Regions from separate parts of the Sphaerisporangium sp. B11E5 genome, predicted to be linked through region 1. Evidence: riboswitches for the same ligand, from Rfam matches in the RefSeq annotation. Region 1 holds a riboswitch; each other region holds the start of a gene.
What was found. Region 1 has a riboswitch for cyclic di-AMP ahead of ABGB17_RS06430 (hypothetical protein). Riboswitches for the same ligand answer to the same signal wherever they lie in the genome.
Positions count from the first base shown of each region.

Region 2: linked by a shared signal. The riboswitch ahead of ABGB17_RS30645 (NlpC/P60 family protein) and the one ahead of ABGB17_RS06430 (hypothetical protein) in region 1 are both predicted to bind cyclic di-AMP.
Region 3: linked by a shared signal. The riboswitch ahead of ABGB17_RS01105 (CHAP domain-containing protein) and the one ahead of ABGB17_RS06430 (hypothetical protein) in region 1 are both predicted to bind cyclic di-AMP.

Region 1 covers NZ_JBDPMD010000004.1:191,023-196,769, reverse strand. The annotation lists gene ABGB17_RS06445 (AAA family ATPase) at 1-1,738, opposite strand, end outside; gene ABGB17_RS06440 (alpha/beta fold hydrolase) at 1,812-2,651, opposite strand; tRNA gene ABGB17_RS06435 (tRNA-Lys) at 3,176-3,249, opposite strand; gene ABGB17_RS06430 (hypothetical protein) at 3,308-3,901, opposite strand; cyclic di-AMP (ydaO/yuaA leader) riboswitch at 4,221-4,387, opposite strand; gene ABGB17_RS06425 (AraC family transcriptional regulator) at 4,972-5,747, opposite strand, start outside.
Region 2 covers NZ_JBDPMD010000045.1:61,335-67,081, reverse strand. The annotation lists gene ABGB17_RS30655 (type III pantothenate kinase) at 1-664, shown strand, start outside; gene ABGB17_RS30650 (LuxR C-terminal-related transcriptional regulator) at 1,175-1,366, shown strand; gene ABGB17_RS30645 (NlpC/P60 family protein) at 1,375-2,472, opposite strand; cyclic di-AMP (ydaO/yuaA leader) riboswitch at 2,478-2,679, opposite strand; gene ABGB17_RS30640 (amino-acid N-acetyltransferase) at 3,046-3,591, shown strand; gene ABGB17_RS30635 (RDD family protein) at 3,718-5,118, shown strand; gene ABGB17_RS30630 (RDD family protein) at 5,286-5,747, shown strand, end outside.
Region 3 covers NZ_JBDPMD010000001.1:286,044-291,790, reverse strand. The annotation lists gene ABGB17_RS01115 (DUF6716 putative glycosyltransferase) at 1-790, opposite strand, end outside; gene ABGB17_RS01110 (hypothetical protein) at 787-1,797, opposite strand; cyclic di-AMP (ydaO/yuaA leader) riboswitch at 2,098-2,246, shown strand; gene ABGB17_RS01105 (CHAP domain-containing protein) at 2,279-2,932, shown strand; gene ABGB17_RS01100 (extracellular solute-binding protein) at 3,362-4,702, shown strand; gene ABGB17_RS01095 (sugar ABC transporter permease) at 5,074-5,747, shown strand, end outside.

The sequences.
Region 1 (5,747 bases):
CGTCGTCCCACAGCCCCACCGCGACGCGGCAGGCCAGCCACAGCCAGCGGCGGTCGTCGTCCGCGGCGCGGGGTCCCTGGTCGCCAAGCGCCTCCAGGGCCTGCCGCAGGCTGGGCACGCTTGCCTCGTAGCCTCGCGTGTATCTGGTCACCAGCCCGTCGAGCAACAGGTCGACCGGCCCCGGCGGCCCGGGTGGCGCGGGTGCGGCATGGACGGCTTCGGCCGCCTCCAGCACCCCGCGACCGCGGCCGAGAGGTCCGGCGATGATCGACGCCTCCAGGGCTTGCAGGTAGGTCTCGCGGGACAGCGCCGCGTCCAGCGGGGCGAGCGTCTTGGCCGCGTGCAGCAGGGCCCCCGGCACGTCGTTGCCCCGGGTGGAGTGAAACGCGATCTGGGCGCGCAGCAGCTCCACCCGCGCGTGTCGCAACGCGTCCAGCGGCCCTGCCGCCGCGACCGTCAGCAACTCCAGCGCGGCGTCGGACGCACCGGCCTTGTGCTTGGCCTGCGCGGCCGCCAGCGCCCGCCGTGCCCGGTCCGCGGGTTCGGGGGTCAGCACCACCGCCCGTTCCAGGAACGCCGCCGCCGCGGCCAGGCCGCCGCGTGCCCGTGCCCGGCCCGCCGAACGTTCCAGCTCCACCGCGACCGTCTCGTCGGTCCCCAGCACGGCCTGGGCCCGGTGCCAGGCGAGCCGATCGGGATCGGCCCGCGGATCGGTCACCGCGGCCAGCGCACGGTGCGCCCGGCGGCGGTCGGCCGGCGCCGCCGCCCGGTACACCGCCGAGCGCACCAGCGGATGATGGAACCGCACCCGCGCACCGATCTCCACCAACCCCGCCGCCTCCGCCGGCCCGGCCGCCTCCGGACTGATCCGCAACTGCTCCGCGGCGCGCCACAGCAACGCCGCCTCCCCCAGCGGCTCGGCCGCCGCGACGAGCAGCAGCATCTGCGTCTCGGCCGGCAGCCCGGCCGACCGGCGCAGGAATCCGTCCTCGATCCTGCCGGGCACCCCGAGCGCGTCCGGCAGCCCGAAGCCGCCCGCCAGCTCCGCCAGATGCCCCGGCTCCGCGCCGCGGGGCAACTCCAGCAGCGCCAGGGGGTTCCCGCGCGCTTCGGCGATGACCCGGTCGCGCACCCCCTCGTCCAGCGGCGCCGGGACCGCCACGGCCAGCAACGCCCGCGCGTCCCCCTCCTCCAGCCCGTCCACCCGCAACTCCGGCAACCCGGTGAACACGTCCCCCCGGCCCGGGTCGCGCAGCCCGAACACCAGCGCCACCCGCTCCACCTCCACCCGCCGGGCCAAGAACGCCAGGACCTGCGCGGACGCCTCATCCAGCCACTGCGCGTCATCCACCAGGCACAGCAGCGGCCGTTCCTCGGCGACCTCCGCCAGCAGGCTCAAGGCGGCCAGCCCGACCAGGAACCGATCCGGCGGGTCCCCGGCACGCAGCCCGAACGCCACCCCCAGCGCGGCCTGCTGCGGATCGGGCAGCGCACCCAGCCAGTCCAGCATCGGCGCGCACAACTGATGCAAGCCCGCGAACGCGAACTCCATCTCCGACTCCACACCGGCCGCGCGCTCCACCCGGAACTCCGGCGCGGCGCCGCGGGCGTACTCCAGCAGCGTGGTCTTGCCGATGCCGGCCTCGCCACGCACCACCAGCACACCGCTGCGCCCCGCCCGCGCGTCGGCGATCAACCCTTCGATCGCCTCACGCTCGGCACGACGACCCAGAAGCATCGCCTGGTTCTCCCGTGGGGGGCCCGACTGCGATTCCCGCGCTACCCGGCGATTGTCGCCTATCGGATTCGTGTCAGCCAATGGCGGTGAGGATGTCGGCCACCACGTCGGGCATCGAGAGGAACGGCGAGTGGGACGCGTCGAGCGCGACGACGGAGGTCGGGTTGCCCGGGAAGGCCGCGTCGGCCTCGGCGATGAACCTCGCCTGCAGGGCCGGCCTGATCGCCATGTCCCTGGCACAGGTGAGGTACGTGCGCCGCACCGACCCCCAGCCGTCGTGGGTCAGGTCGGTGGTGCCGAGCATGACGCCGAGCGGACCGTCAGGCGTCAGCAGGCCGGTGGCGGCGTCGGCGAGGACCGAGTCGACGTCACCGTAGAACGCCTCGTGAAGCCGCCGCCGGTAAGCCGCGTCATCTGTGGCGAAGTCCAGCCGCAGCGCGCCGATCCGCGCCGGGTCGCCCTGCAACAACGGCGCGACGTGGTCATCGGCGGCCTCGGGCATCCGCGTGTACGCCACAGCCGGGACACCGGACGACGGCATGTACGCGGAAAGATACACCGCGTGCGCGACCAGTTCGGGCGTCCGCTGCGCCACTCGGGTCAGCACGGGCCCGGCCGCGCTGTGGGCGACCACCGTGACCGGCCCACCACCACCGATCCACTTGATCTGAGCAGTAAGTAACCCGGCCGCGTCGTCAAGACTCACGTCCCCCACCGGCGAAAGCTCCGTACCGACTGCCCCGGGATCGTACGACTGCGCACTGAACCACCGAGGACGCCGCGCGTACAGCCCGTGCCCCACCATGTCCACCGCAACGGCCAGGCGCCCGGCCGCCACCACACGGAGGATGACTTCGCTCCAGCACCAAGAGCCGTGCCAGAAGCCGTGAACGAGTACCAGCGTGCTGCTCATGAACACTCCCTGGTGTGAAGCCGTCCGGCTCGATGGAGAACTGCCTACTTCCTTGTTCACTGTCGCAAGCGGGCGGTGACTGTGACGCTAGTAGATCGCTTCGAACTCCGCCGCACCCGAGACGGGCCGCGAATGGCCCGGCTCTCGCATCAACCGCCCCTCCGCGCACCGGACCACCTGAAAACCCCTGGCAACGACACGGAGTCCATGAAAGCGGACGTCGCGCTCGGCCTCGTGGTGCTGAGTCACTGCGGTGTCCCGCTGCGGGCGGGCGGATACGCCGGTGTCGACGTCTTCTTCGTGATCCCCGGGTTCCTGATCAGTTCAGCCGTCCAGGGAGCCGACGAAGTCCGGCCCGATCTCGACCGGCGGGTTCTACGCCCGGCGCCGCCGCAGGCGGCATCGCGGTGTCACGAGCCAGTTCCCCGACACATGAGGGCACAACGAGCCCACACAGGTACCGAAACACCACTGGGCATCCTCCACGTGGTGGAGAATGCCCAGTTCAATGGCGTACTGCTGGGTGCGCCGCCAGGGACTCGAACCCCGGACCCGCTGATTAAGAGTCAGCTGCTCTAACCAACTGAGCTAGCGGCGCATCGGCTACGGCGACTTTAGCAGTAGTGGCGGGGGTGCGCACATCGGCGGGGTGGGGGTCAGTTGGCGGGGGCGGGGGCGGGGTTGTTGTCGATCTGGCTCCAGGCGCCTTCGCTGAAGGGGACGGGGTGGTTCTTCTTGCCTGGGCCGTTGCCCCACTTGGTGATCACGTAGCTGACCTCGATGTGGCCGGCGTCGAAGCCTTGGACCATCAGGGTCGAGGAGTTGAAGGTGCCGCCGGTGAGTTCGGCGAAGGTCTTGGCGTCGATGTCGAGCATGACGCCGTTCTCGGAGGGGATGCCGGGGCCGCGGTCGCCGATGAAGAAGGGGGCTTCCTTGTCCTTGTAGACGATGTAGCCCTCGGTGCCGAGGGGCCAGCTCGGGCTGGCGAACAGGCCCTTCTGCATGGGCTTGCCGATGGCGGGGAGGCCGGTGTCGCCGGCGCGGCCGGAGGCGTCGTCCCAGAAGTAGGAGGCTTTGGTGGAGCCCTGGAGGAGCATGGGGGGGACGATCCGGGTGGAGGCACCGGGAGGGGGGAGCTTCTGGGCGTGGGCGGCTACGGCGTTCGCGCAGAAGATGGAGGTGAGGGCCAGGGTCGCGCCGGCGGCGCCGCAGGCCATGCGTTTCTTCGAACAGCTACGGAGAAAGGTCATGGGGTGGCAGGATCTTTCATCAGAAGACACGGAGCCGCGGAGCCGGTGTGCGTGGGGTCACCGGTGCGGGTATGGGACAGCGCTCTCAAGACCGTGGCGTTCGTGGGCCTGGCTGGAGATCGCGGCACTAAGGCGCGTTGTCACGTAAAGGGCCGGTCAGCGGTGGCGGAGATGCGCCACCACGTCACACTGCGGGCGAGACGGGCTCGCCTGGGGTGGACGGCTGCTTGTAAGCCGATTTTCCGCCGCTTCTGACGGCGAGATCCGGGGTCAGGTCACCCGGGCATTGAGCTTGGGGGGAGTGGGGTGCTCCACTCGGGTCTCCTCTCCGATGACGTCTACCGGGTTAGCTGACGGGTTCGGGCTAGAGAGTCGCCCTACCGCGGGTCTGCGTTCGCTTTCCCACGGATTCACCCCAATGTTGATTGGGTCCCCGGCTCCCTCCAGGCCCCACAGGGCCCTTCTGGGATTCGACGCCGGGTGGCGGCCTTCCGGCTGAAGACCAGGTCACCACCCGATGTAGGTAAAACCTTACCCTCCAAGTCAGGGCAAAGCAAACGATGTGTGTACAAAGCATTATAAGATCTACCAAAGCACCCCAAACCCCTATATTTACGGCATTTGCCAGCCGGTCCGGGGGTGCGCCACACCCACCCAGCGCTCTCCGCGGCCCTCACCCGCCCATGATCACGACGTCGCCACCGGGCACCGAAGCACCGCCGAAGATGATCGCGAACGGCGGTCCTCACACGGGATCACCGGGATGCGGGAAGGAGGAGAGAGGGCAACAGGTCCGGGCAAAGGTCGGGGCCGGGCAGTCCCCCGCCTGCCCGGCCCCGGTTTCACGGTCCTGCGCCGGTGTCTTCCCCCAAAAACACCGGGCGGTCCCGCAGTACGGACACGGTCCCCCACCGCGTCCTTGTGGCAGAAAGCTCCAGTGCGCCCTGGTTCCCCGGGCGCCGGTGCATCCCCCTTGACCTGCCTTAACACTACATACCGGGGCCTGAGGCGCTCGTCATCGGACGGTATAGATTCCGTCTAACTCGCGGGGGATGACCGGGCTTGGCGCCTCAGGGCAACATCGGCGCGGCGACGAGCACCGAGTCGTGCAGGCGGGCGGCGTCCCGGCTCGGCGGGGTGCCGAAGAGGCGGCGGTACTCGCGGGTGAACTGTGACGGGCTGTCGTAGCCCACGGCGTGGCCGACGGCGGCGATGTCCGTGGGGCCTGCGGCCAGCAGCAGCCGGGCCTCCTGGAGGCGGATCTGCTTCTGGAACTGGATGGGGCTCATCGCGGTGACGGCCTGGAAGTTGCGGTAGAAGGCGGACGCGCTCATGCCGGCCAGCCGCGCCACGTCCTCGACCCGGAACGCCCGCGCGTAGTTGTCGCGGATCCACCGCACCGCCCGGGCGATGTGGGCGTGGTTGCTGTCGGCCAGGCCGAGCTGGCGGACGGTCGGGCCCTGCTCCGCCGTGATCAGCCGCCAGAGGATCTCCCGCTTGATCAGCGGCGCGAGCACCTCGATGTCGCGCGGCTGGTCAAGCAGGCGCAGCAGCCGCGCCACGGCGTCCAGGAGCTCGGCGGAGGCGTCGCTCACGGCGAGGCCGGGGGACGCGGTGGCGGCCCGCGGCGCGGCGCCGGACGACGCCCGCAGCAGCAGGTCGGCGATGGCGGACGGCTCCAGCGTCAGGCCGAACCCGAGCGCCGGCCGGTCCGGGCCGACGTCGACGAAGTGGCCGGTGACGGGCAGGTCGACCGACGCGACGAGGTACTGCCCGGCGTGGTACTCGTAGACCCGCTCCCCCAGCGCGAGCCGTTTGGCGCCCTGCGCGATCAGCGCCATGACCG
Region 2 (5,747 bases), on a different contig from region 1:
GGTCGTCCTGCAGGGACTGCTCGGCCAGAGCCCTCTGCTGAAGGACGCCGACATCAGCGGCATCGCCCTGTGCTCCACGGTGCCCTCGGTGCTCAACGAGATGCGCGAGATGTGCCGCAGGTACTACGGCGACGTGACCGCCGTCATCGTGGAGCCCGGGGTGCGCACCGGGGTGCCGGTGCGCATGGACAACCCCAAGGAGGTCGGCAGCGACCGCATCGTCAACGCCCTGGCCGCCGTCACCCTGTACGGCGGGCCGTGCGTGATCGTCGACTTCGGCACGGCGACGTCGTTCGACGCGGTCTCGGCCAAGGGGGAGTACGTCGGCGCGGTCACCGCGCCCGGCATCGAGATCTCGGTGGACGCGCTCGCGGCGGCGGGCGCGCAACTGCACAAGGTGGAGCTGGTCCGCCCGCGCTCGGTGATCGCCAAGAACACCGTCGAAGCCCTCCAGGCGGGCATCATCTACGGCTTCGCCGGCCAGGTGGACGGCATCGTCGAGCGCATGGCCCCCGAGCTCGCCGCCGACCCCGACGACGTGACGGTGGTCGCCACCGGCACCCTGGCGTCGCTGGTGGTGGACGAGGCGCGGTCCATCGACGTGCACGAGCCGTGGCTGACGCTCATCGGGTTGCGGCTCATCTACAACCGCAACGTGGGCTGACCCGCTCGAAAAGCAGGCATGCCTCAGCAGGGCCGGGCAAATGCCCCGGCCCTGACGGATCACCGCGATGACGGGCATGCGGAAAAGCCTGGGAAAGTGTGCCATATTTCGCGACTAATAAGCGCGCATAGGCTCCTGATCATATGTCGGCGACATGGGGCGAGCGAGCGTGGGACCGCAGGTGTGACAGCGGAACCGCCGATCCACCAGGCATGCCGTCACACCCTTGCGTGACGTCCGTCGGCGCCCCTCCCCTTGATCGCCGCTGTCCGCCCCGCTACGGGCTCGTAAACATGTCATGAGTAGTTCACATATGGAGTGGTATGTCAATGACGAACGTAACAGGTATCGCGGTCAGTGCTTGACGACCTTTCAACGTGGCGTTTACCGTTCCTGACGGGCGGGCCGAAGCATTCAAGTATGTAGCCGAGTTCGTCGTGGGGGAGAGGACACCCGATGGCGTATCCGGATCTGGTTTCCCGGGGAAATGACATTCCCGCGGGATCAGACGTGGGACTGACCGACGATGATCTGCTGCTGCTCGCCGAACTGGCCAAGGGCGTCACCGTCGATCGAGTCGGCCGGCGGCTCGACGTGAGCGGCCGCACCGTCCGCCGCCGCCTGCGCGGCATCTGCGACCGCATCGGCGTGGCCACCGCGATCGAGGCGGTGGCCTGGGCGGCCCGTCGCCGGCTGATCTGATCCGAAGGTCAGTCGGCGATGCGCACGGCACCCGCGAACGGGCGGTTGCCGATCGGCGCCACCCGCACCACGTCGCCGGTGCGGGGGGCGTGCACCATCATGCCGCCGCCGATGTAGATGCCCACGTGGTGCAGGTCGCTGTAGAAGAACACGAGGTCGCCCGGGCGCATCTCCTCACGGGACACATGGGTGCCCGCGGTCCACTGGTCGCCGGTGTAGTGCGGGAGGCTGATGCCGACCTTCTGGTAGGCCCACATGACCAGGCCGGAGCAGTCGTAGGAGTTCGGGCCCTCCGCGCCCCAGACGTACGGCTTGAGCTGCTGCGTGAGCGCCCACCTGACGGCCTCGGCCGCCTTGCCGTCCCCGGGGATCGGGATGGCCACCTTGGTGGCCCTGCCGTAGCCGCCCACCTGCGAGAGGGCCCGGCGGAACAGGCTGCTCTCGGTGCGGGTCACCAGACCGCGGATCTTGTCCCGCTTCGCGTCGAGCTCGGCGACGAGCTTCTTGACCTCGGCCTCGCGGGCCTTGGCGCTCTCCTTGGCACGCTCGGCGCTGTCCATCGCCTTGGTGATCTGCGAGACCTCCTCGCCCTGCTGGAGCTGCAGGGCGTACGTCGTGGCCGCGCGGTCGAGGTAGCCCTCGGGGTCGCCGGACATCGCGAGGGCGAGTGAGGAGCCGATGCCGCCGGTCATGTAGGCGTCCTGGGCGTAGAGCCCCGCCTTCTGGCGCTTCTCCTCCAGGTCGGCCTGGCTCTTCTCCAGCGTCTGGTTGGCGAGCTTGGCCGAGCGCTGTGCCTGCTTCAGGCGCTCCTTCTGGCCGTTGTACTGCTCGGTCAGCGCCTCGATGTCGTTGTAGAGGCGTTCGACCTGGTTCTTGAGCTCGTTCAGGCTCGGCTTGGGCTCGGCGGTCGCGGACATCAGCGGCGTGCCGAACGTCAGGGCGGTCAGGGCGACGGTGACCATGGCGACACGGCGGGGCAGGCGCCCCGGTCGTACGCGGGCCACTCGGGCCGTCATGGCCGTCACAGCCGCGCCGAACCGGGACCGGTGGTCCAGGGGGCGGGCGTGCCGGCCCGTGCTCTTCCCAGGCGTGCGCCCAGCGTGCACCAACGAGCTCCTCTCCTCGGCCGCCTACCGGGTTAGCTGACGGGTTCGGGCGGGAGTAGCCCTACCGAGTGACCGGTCGCGAAGATCGCGATGCCTCCCTCTCGGATTCACCCCGGGGGATCGGCGGCCGGACGGTACCGGCGGGTGCCATGTGGTTCCCCGGTTCCCGGCGTGTCGGAGGTGGCCGGGATTAGGCGGTCCGGCCATCGTGGGCGATGACCGGGATCGAGCCGTGACACTAGTGCAGCTCAGGTTCCTGCTCAACCAGAACTACGAATTCTGTAGAGGAATCACAACCGCCGCATCACGGAGCGATCACGCCGGGACGGGCCACAAACCCGCTTTACGCTGGGAAGACGTCCGCTTTACGCTCCCGTGACGGCGAAGTCGCAGGTCGCTGCCGTCTTGTTATGGCGTTTACGGGACGTCCTGCCGCGTTTCGACGGCTCGCGCTCGCCCGGCTACCCACCGCGACCGGAATCGGACCTGGCCTAATTTGGGGCCGTCCGTTATCGCCGACGCGCGCCGGCGCAGGTCGGCGACGCGTGCTGCCTGCGGATACGCTGGCCGGTCATGGAGCAGGTCGTGGAGTCCGTGCCGGCCGGGAGCGAGTTGGTCGTCCGGCGTGCCCGCGCGACGGACGTCCGGGCCATCGGGCGATTGGTCGAGTCGTATTCCGGCGACGGGCCCCGCTTGCTGCGCAAGGCCACGGTCACCTTGTACGAGGACGTGCAGGAGTTCTGGGTCGCCGAGCGGGGCGGCGAGGTGGTCGGCTGCGGGGCGCTGCACGTGCTGTGGGAGGACCTCGCCGAGATCCGCACGGTGGCGGTGGACGTGCGCTGCCGGGGGCGGGGCATCGGGCACCGCATCGTGGCGGCGCTGCTCGACACCGCCAGGGAGCTCGGGCTGCGCCGGGTGTTCTGCCTCACCTTCGAGGTGGAGTTCTTCGCCAGGCACGGATTCGCCGAGATCCAGGGCACACCCGTATCACCTGAGGTGTACGCGGAGTTGCTGGACTCCTACGATGAGGGCGTCGCGGAGTTCCTGGATCTGGAACACGTCAAACCGAACACTCTGGGCAACACGCGCATGCTCCTCCATCTCTCGCCGCCTTCCTGAGCCTTCCTGACCCCTGGGATGACGCCATGGAAAGGTGACTGTTGATCCCGCTGTCGCTACGTTGGGCAGCACCACAGCATGTGTGCCTGACATTTGCCACATGCGAAGCCGAAGTGAGGTGAAACGGTGAGCACCGGACAGCCGCCGTACCCACGTGACGAACCGGACGACAACCCGTCATCCGGGACTCCGCAGTATGGACAGCAGGCCGAGCGTCCCGGAGCGGGTCTCGACCCGGAGGTCACAGTCGTCCACCGCCCCCAGCCGACGTCGGAACACGGTTATCCCCAGCAGCAGTCGTACGGACAGCAGTCCTACGGCCAGCAGGACCCCTACGGTCAGCAGGGCGGGACCGGAGCGTACGGCCAGGGATACCCCCAGCAGTCGCAGGGACAGCAGGGACAGCAGGGTCAGCAGTACGGCCAGGGCTACGGCCAGCAGCAGTACGGCCAGGGCTACGGTCAGCAGGGTCAGCAGAGCCAGCAGGGTTACGGCCAGCAGTACGGGCAGCAGCAGGGCTACGGCCAGGAGCAGCAGCAGTACGGGCAGGGCTACGGCCAGCAGGCGCAGCAGGGTTACGGCCAGCAGCAGGGCTACGGCCAGGGCCAGCAGGCCCAGCAAGGCCAGCAGTACGGCCAGCAGGGCTACGACCAGAACGGCTACCCCCAGCAGCAGTACGGCCAGCAGGACCCCTCCGGCTACGGCCAGCAGCAGGGGTACGGCCAGCAGGGCCAGCAGGGCCAGCAGGGCTACGGCCAGGAGCAGCAGCAGTACGGCCAGGGCTACGGTCAGCAGGCGCAGCAGGGTTACGGCGCGCAGGGCTACGGCCAGCAGGGTCAGCAGGGCTACGGCCAGCAGCAGTACGGGCAGCAGTACGGCCAGCAGGACCCGCAGGCCGCCTACGGGCAGCAGCAGTACGGGGCCCAGGGATACGGGCAGCAGCAGGGCTACGGCCAGCCGGCGTACGGCGAGCAGGGTTACCCCAAGCCCTACGGCGCGACGGGCCCGGGCCCGGCCGGGGTGCCGGCGCCGCTCGCCGAGTGGTGGCAGCGCCTGGTGGCGCGCATCATCGACGGTGTGCTCCTCGCGATCCCCACGGTCATCCTCACCGTGATCCTGCTTGCCGTGCTGGTGACCCAGCCGAGCTTCGACCCGTCGACGGGCCAGGTCGTCGAGGGCGGCGGCGTGTTCCTCTACGAGCTCGCGCTGGCGCTGATCGTGGGCGCGATCTACGTCGTCTACGACTTCTTCATGCACAAGAGCCGCGGCCAGACGGTCGGCAAGATGGCCATGGGCATCAAGGTCATCACCCTTGGGGGCTCCCTTGAGGGCGGGCTGCCCAGCGACGCGGCGGTCAAGCGCGCCGCGGTGTTCTTCGGGCCGCAGTTGCTGCGCTGGATCCCGTTCGTGAGCATCGTGGTCGGCATCTTCGCGCTGGTGAACGTGCTGTGGCAGTTCTGGGACAAGCCGTACCAGCAGTGTCTGCACGACAAGGCCGCGAAGACGGTGGTCGTCAAGGTCAGGTGACCGGGGCGCGGACAGGGCCGGGGATCGTACCCGGCCCTGTTTTCGTGTTCTTGCTGTTGAACATTACGGGTGCGAAGTGGGCAAAGTGGTAACGGGCCTACCCCTACTTGCGATAGGACCTTGCATGAACGGCGTGTGCCCGTTCGCCTGTCGCGAAAGGTGATCAGATGACGGCGGAACCACCCCCCGGGAGTGGCCCCTACGGGCACCCCCAGCAGCCCGATCCGCAGTACGGGCAGCAGTACGGTCAGCAGTACGGCCAGCCGCAGGGTTACGGCCAGCAGCCGGGCCCGCAGTACGGCGACCCCCAGGGCTACGGCCAGCCGCAGGGCTACGGCCAGCCGGCGTACGGCGAGCAGGGCTACCCTCAGCAGGGCTACGGCCAGCCGGACCCCTACGGCCAGGCTCCGCTCGCCCTCTGGTGGGAGCGCTGGGTGGCCCGGTTCCTCGACGGCCTGATCTTCAGCGTCGTCTACGGGATCTTGAATTCCATCTTCTACAGCATGTTCGGGCCCTCGGTCGCGGATATCCTGGCGGACCCCTCGGCGGCCACCGGATCGGTCGTCCTGCCCGGTCTGCTCGCCGCGATCATCGCCTTCGGCGCGTATGCCGCCTATGACTATGTGCTG
Region 3 (5,747 bases), on a different contig from region 1:
CCAGGTGCTCGTGCATCGCGCCCGCGGCGAACCGCACCGCGCCGGGGGGCACGACGCCCGCCGCGACGAGGTCGCGCCACAGCCGCTCGTAGTGGTGCCGCTCGTTGTGGGTCTGCCGCTCGGTCTCCAGCGCCCGCAGCTTCACCACGACGTCCAGGTCGGGACGGCGGGCGGCCAGCGCGGCGAGGGCGACCAGGATGCCCTCGCGCTCCTCGCGACGCCGCGGCACCTTCGCCTGGGTCGCGAACACCACCCGGTCGCCGGTCCCGGTCGACGCCGGGCGAGTGACGACGTGGTCGAGGTAGGGCAGCCGGGCGAGGGCGACGGTGCCGGCCGCGCCGAGCTCCTTGCCGATGCGGCCGAACTCGGCGACCTCCTTGCCGCTGTGCACGACGAACACGTCGCACCCGCCGCGGTACAGCCATGCCTTCTCGGTGGCGGGGATCGAGATGCCGGGCAGGCCCGACACGAACACCGGCCGCGGGCTCATGCCGCCGAACACGCCGCTGACCAGCACGTCCACCACCGGCCCCGTGCAGGCCACCAGCACCACGTCGGGCCTGGTGCGCTCGGCGAGGCGGCGCAGGCCGCGCGCGGAGGTCACGGCCGGCGGCTCACCCGCGCCGAGGCGGGTGCCGCTGACCGCGGCCGCGATCTGCGCGGGGGACGGGGTGATCGGCGTGCGCACGACGGCGAGCGTCCGCGTCCATTCCGCCGGGAGTTGGTCGAGCAGGCCCGCCGCCCACTTCAGATAGCTGTCGGAGTCGGCGACGGCGAGAACCCGGGTCAAGGAGCAGCCCTTTCGTGCGCGAACATCTGGAGGTGCGACCGGAGCGAGTCGGTGGCCGATGGCGTCCACCAGTCGTCCGGGACGTCGACGGTCTCCACCCGCACGCCGCGCGCCGACAGCAGCACGCGCAGCGAGGTCACCGCGGTGGAGGGAAGACTGAGCACACGCTGGCCGGGACGCAGATCGCGCAGCGTCATCTCGACCGGCGCCCCGCCGTCGTACACGGTGACTCCCGGGTGGTCACGTACCGCGGCCAGGTCCCCGGGATCCTCCCGGCGGTGCGGGTAGTAGGCTACCGGACCTTCCAGTGCGAAGAGCCAGGAAAGATAACGATCCCGGTGGATCAGGCCGTTGCGCACCAGCGAGGTGCCGAGCACGACGGTGCTCTCGGGCGGCCGGGGGTGCGCGACGGCGGGCTGGGAGCGCAGCCACGCGAAGTCGTGGGTGACCAGGTCGATCCCGATCCCCCGTACGGACGCGGCGAGGCCGTCCGGGACGGGCAGGGCGGTGAAGATCGTCAGCCGGCCGGACCGGGCGGCGGCGCGCAGCCGCAGCGAGGCGGCGGCGCCGAGGGCGCGGCGCGTCCAGGTGGCGCTGGCCCGGGCGCGCAGCAGCGGCGTGCCGGGCCGGGCGGTGAGCAGCTCCAGCAGCCGGATGGTGGCGAGGCCGTCGTCGACCACCACCAGGCGGCGCGGCGCGGCGCCGAGCGAGGTGAGCTGCATGCGGCCGGAGAAGGCGTCCCCGAGCACCCACGACTCACGGCGGCCCGGACGGGGCATGTGGTCGTCGGCGGTGGACAGCCGCAGGCCTTCGGGCAGGGCGAGGGCGGCCAGCTCCCTGCGGGTCACCCGCAGGCCCGGCAGCTTCGCCCTGGCCACCACCTGGAATTCGGGCCCCACCAGTCCGGCGTGCCGCGCCTCGACCGCGCAGAGCAACTGGAGAGGCGACTCCACCCAGGCGACGGCCGACCCCTGCTCCCGCACGCGGCTTCGACCGATCCTCTCCACGCCGGGTAATGAGACGTTCACGACGCAGGCAATCTAGTGCCACGACGCTACGTGACGGGTAACGTGCGGTGAACGGCGGACAACAGGCGAAGGTCATGCGGTCCGGGGGTGAGCACGGACCCAAGATTTGCCGACTCCGGGCCGGAACGGCATGAGTGGTTTGTCCTGTTTGCGGCTCTTTGTCCGATGTATTACTGTGGGGGGACTCCACCTGGAGGAACGTCCCGCCGAGGGAGTTCCGCCTGGGTGGAGATCGCCGGAGCGAGGCCGGTCCGCCGCGGAGATCCCTCTCCCGCCGACACGTTCCGGACGCCGAGTCCGCTTTCTCGCGGAGCCGGGGACCCACTTCTTTCGGGGTGAATCGGCGCGTCGTTCCCACGGACGCGCTGTAGGGCGTCTTCCAGGCCCGAACCCGTCAGCTAACCCGGTAGGCGCCTTTGGAAGAAGGAGTCTCCCTTTGTCATCGTTCACGCAGCGACTCATGGATGCCCCACGACATCGCGCGATCGGACTGGCCCTCGGCGGGCTGGTCCTTGCCCAGGTGGTGACCGGTACCGCTCTCGCCCACGCGGACGCCGCTCCCGGCGACGCCGTCGCGAAGGTCGCCTCGGCAGAGGCGCACGGGGAGCCGCGCTCCGCGGCCCGGGTCACCGCCGCGCAGGTGCTCGACCTCGCCAGGAGCCAGGTCGGCATCTCCGAGAACAGCCTCGGTGGCGGCACCAAGTTCCAGGCCTGGTACATGAGCAGCCCGCGCGCGCTCCAGACCATCGCCAGGGACACCGGCAGGATCGCCGACTACGCCAACGCCCCGTGGTGCGACATGTTCGTCTCCTGGGTCGGCGAGCAGCTCGGCCTCCAGGACACGATGGGCCAGGACGCCTACACCGTGCAGCACGCCAAGTGGTTCGAGTCCAAGGGCCGCTTCGGCAGCGTGCCGAAGCCCGGCGCCGTGGTGTTCTTCGACTGGAACGGCGGCGGCATCGAGGGCATCGACCACGTCGGCTTCGTCGTCAAGGACAACGGCGACGGCACCATCGAGACCGTCGAGGGCAACACGGGCAACGGCAAGGTCGAGGTCCGCACCCGCCCGACCTACCAGGTGGCCGGCTACGGCTACCCCGCGTACGCGGCCTGACGGCGGTCCCCCCGCCGTAGCCGGGCGGGCGTCCCGGCTCACCCACTCCCATGGGACGCCCGCCCTCCCCGCCGCCGTACGGCCGAATCAGCCCGCAACCGGCCGTACGGCGGCATCTCCATGTCTTCTTCCGCGGAAGACTGTCCGGTAGCGATGGGAGCGCTCCCAATACCGGCAATGGCCTTTTTGCCGCTTATCATCGCATTCCGCGCTTCTGGGAACCCCAGGAGTAACAGTTAGGTTTCGGCATATTGACGCCAGCGTTGCCCATCGGGGACTCTTCGTGGGAGCGCTCCCAAATCTCGCCCGCGGGACCATGCCCCGCGGTTCACGACTTGAGGGATCCAGCACATCGCGGGGCCCGACTGTCGGGGCCGGCCCTCGATGCATCTCCCAATGATCGGGCAACCACCTTGAGAGGGGTCCGGAATGATGAACACAATGCGCCGCGGCAGGATGCTCGCGGTCGCATCGGTGATGACCGCCGCGCTCGTCACCAGCGCCGCATGCTCGTCCGGCGGCGGAGGCGGCGAAGGCGGCGGTGCCTCGTCCGCGGCACCGGAGAAGATCACCCTTACTCTGCAGACCTTCGGCGGCGGCACCAACTTCGGTTACAAGGCCGCCGTGGAGAAGTGGAACGCCGACCACCCGAACGTCCAGGTCAAGTACAACAACCTGACCGACAGCTTCGAGAACGTCTACTGGCCGCAGATGCTGCAGTGGCTGCAGTCCGGCACGGGTGCCGGTGACGTCGTCGGCATCGACGAGGGCGGCATGGGCCTCGCCAAGGCGCGCCCCCAGTTCTTCACCGACCTCGCCCAGTACGGGCTCCAGAGCCGCCAGGCCGACTTCCCCGCGTGGAAGTGGGAGAACGGCATCAACTCCGACGGCAAGCTGTTCGCCCTCGGCACCGACGTCGGCGGCATGAGCATCTGCTACCGCACCGACCTGTTCAAGAAGGCGGGCCTGCCCACCGACCGGGCCGAGGTGTCCGGGCTGTGGAAGACGTGGGACGACTTCATCAAGGTCGGCCAGCAGTTCCAGGGCAAGGTCAAGGACGCGAAGTTCGTCGACAGCGTCAACACCATCTACAACGTGGTGCTGTCGCAGGAGGCCGCCAAGAACGGCAACGTCACCTACTTCGACAAGAACCAGCAGCTGATCGCCGACAAGAACCCCGCGGTGAAGACCGCCTTCGACTTCACCCAGCAGATCAGCAAGGCGGGTCTCACCGCCAAGCTGCAGAACTTCACCGACCCGTGGAACACCGGGTTCGTCAAGTCGCAGTTCGCCACCCTCGGCTGCCCGGGCTGGATGCTCGGCGTGGTGTCCGGCACCGCCGGCGACGAGTTCAAGGGCAAGTGGGACGTCGCGACCGTGCCCGGCGGCGGCGGCAACTGGGGCGGCTCCTGGCTGGCCGTGCCCAAGCAGTCCAAGCACCCGAAGGAGGCCGCCGAGCTGGCCAGCTACCTGACCAGCCCCGAGGCCCAGCTGATGGCGTTCAAGGAGGGCGGCAACCTTCCGAGCACCATCCCGGCGCAGGACAACCCCGAGCTGCAGAGCGCCAAGAACGAGTACTTCAACAACGCGCCGATCGGCGAGATCTTCGGCCCGTCCATCAAGAGCCTCCAGCCGACCTTCCTCGGTGAGAAGCACGCCCAGGTGAAGGCGGCCGTCGAGCAGGTCGTCATCGGCATGGACCAGGGCGCGGTGCCCTACGACCAGGCCTGGCAGAAGTTCGTCGAGGCGGGACAGAAGGCGGCGGGCTGATCAACCCACCGACGTCACCGGCCCGCAGTGGCGACCCTCCAGTGGGCCGGTGACCTTCCGTCGAGCGAGCGGCGGCAGCGGGGACATGCGCTGCCGCCCTTCGCGCCGACCGCCGAAAGGACGACTTCGTTGACCTTTTCCGCACGGACGACCTCCGAAGACCTCCCTGTGCAGGGGCTGGTCGTGCGCGGCTCCGCGCCGCGTCCGGCGAGACGGCCTTCCGCAGCGGCCGAGCGTGCGCGCACCCGGCCCCGCGACGCCGCCACCGGACGCGGCGCCGTGGTGGACGGACAACTGACTGTCACCCACGAGCGAAGGAGAAAGGGGCCGCGCTGCCCTGGCCGTGAGCCAGGAGCCACCCCGGAAATCCGATGAGCGTCAATCTCTCCCCGCAGCGGGCGGATCCGGCGCCGGTACGGCCCCGGCCGGGCCGGCACCACCAAAAGCCGTCGCGCCGCTTCTGGTCGAACGTCGATATCAAGGCCACCCCGTACTTTCTGATCTCGCCGTACTTCATCCTCTTCGCGATCTTCGGGCTGTTCCCGCTCGTCTTCACGTTGTGGGTGTCGCTGCACGACTACGAGCTGGCCGGCGGTGACGCCGAGTTCACCGGCCTCGCCAACTACACCAGCCTGCTGACCGACTCGGCCTTCTGGAACGCGGTGATCAACACCGTCGGCATCTTCGTCCTCGCCACGGTGCCGCAGCTGATCCTCGCCCTGATGCTGGCCAACGCGCTGAACAAGCGGCTGCGCGGGCGCCTGTTCTTCCGCCTCGGTGTGCTGATCCCCCTGGTCACCTCGGTGGTCGCGGTGGCCATCGTGTTCACCCAGCTCTTCGGCCGCGACTTCGGCATGATCAACTGGATCCTCGGCTTCTTCGGCGTCGAGAACATCAACTGGCAGAACGCCAAGTGGTCCTCCTGGATCGCCATCGCCACCATGGTCGACTGGCGCTGGACCGGCTACAACGCGATCATCTACCTGGCCGGCATGCAGACCATCCCGCGGGACCTGTACGAGGCGGCGTCCATCGACGGGGCGTC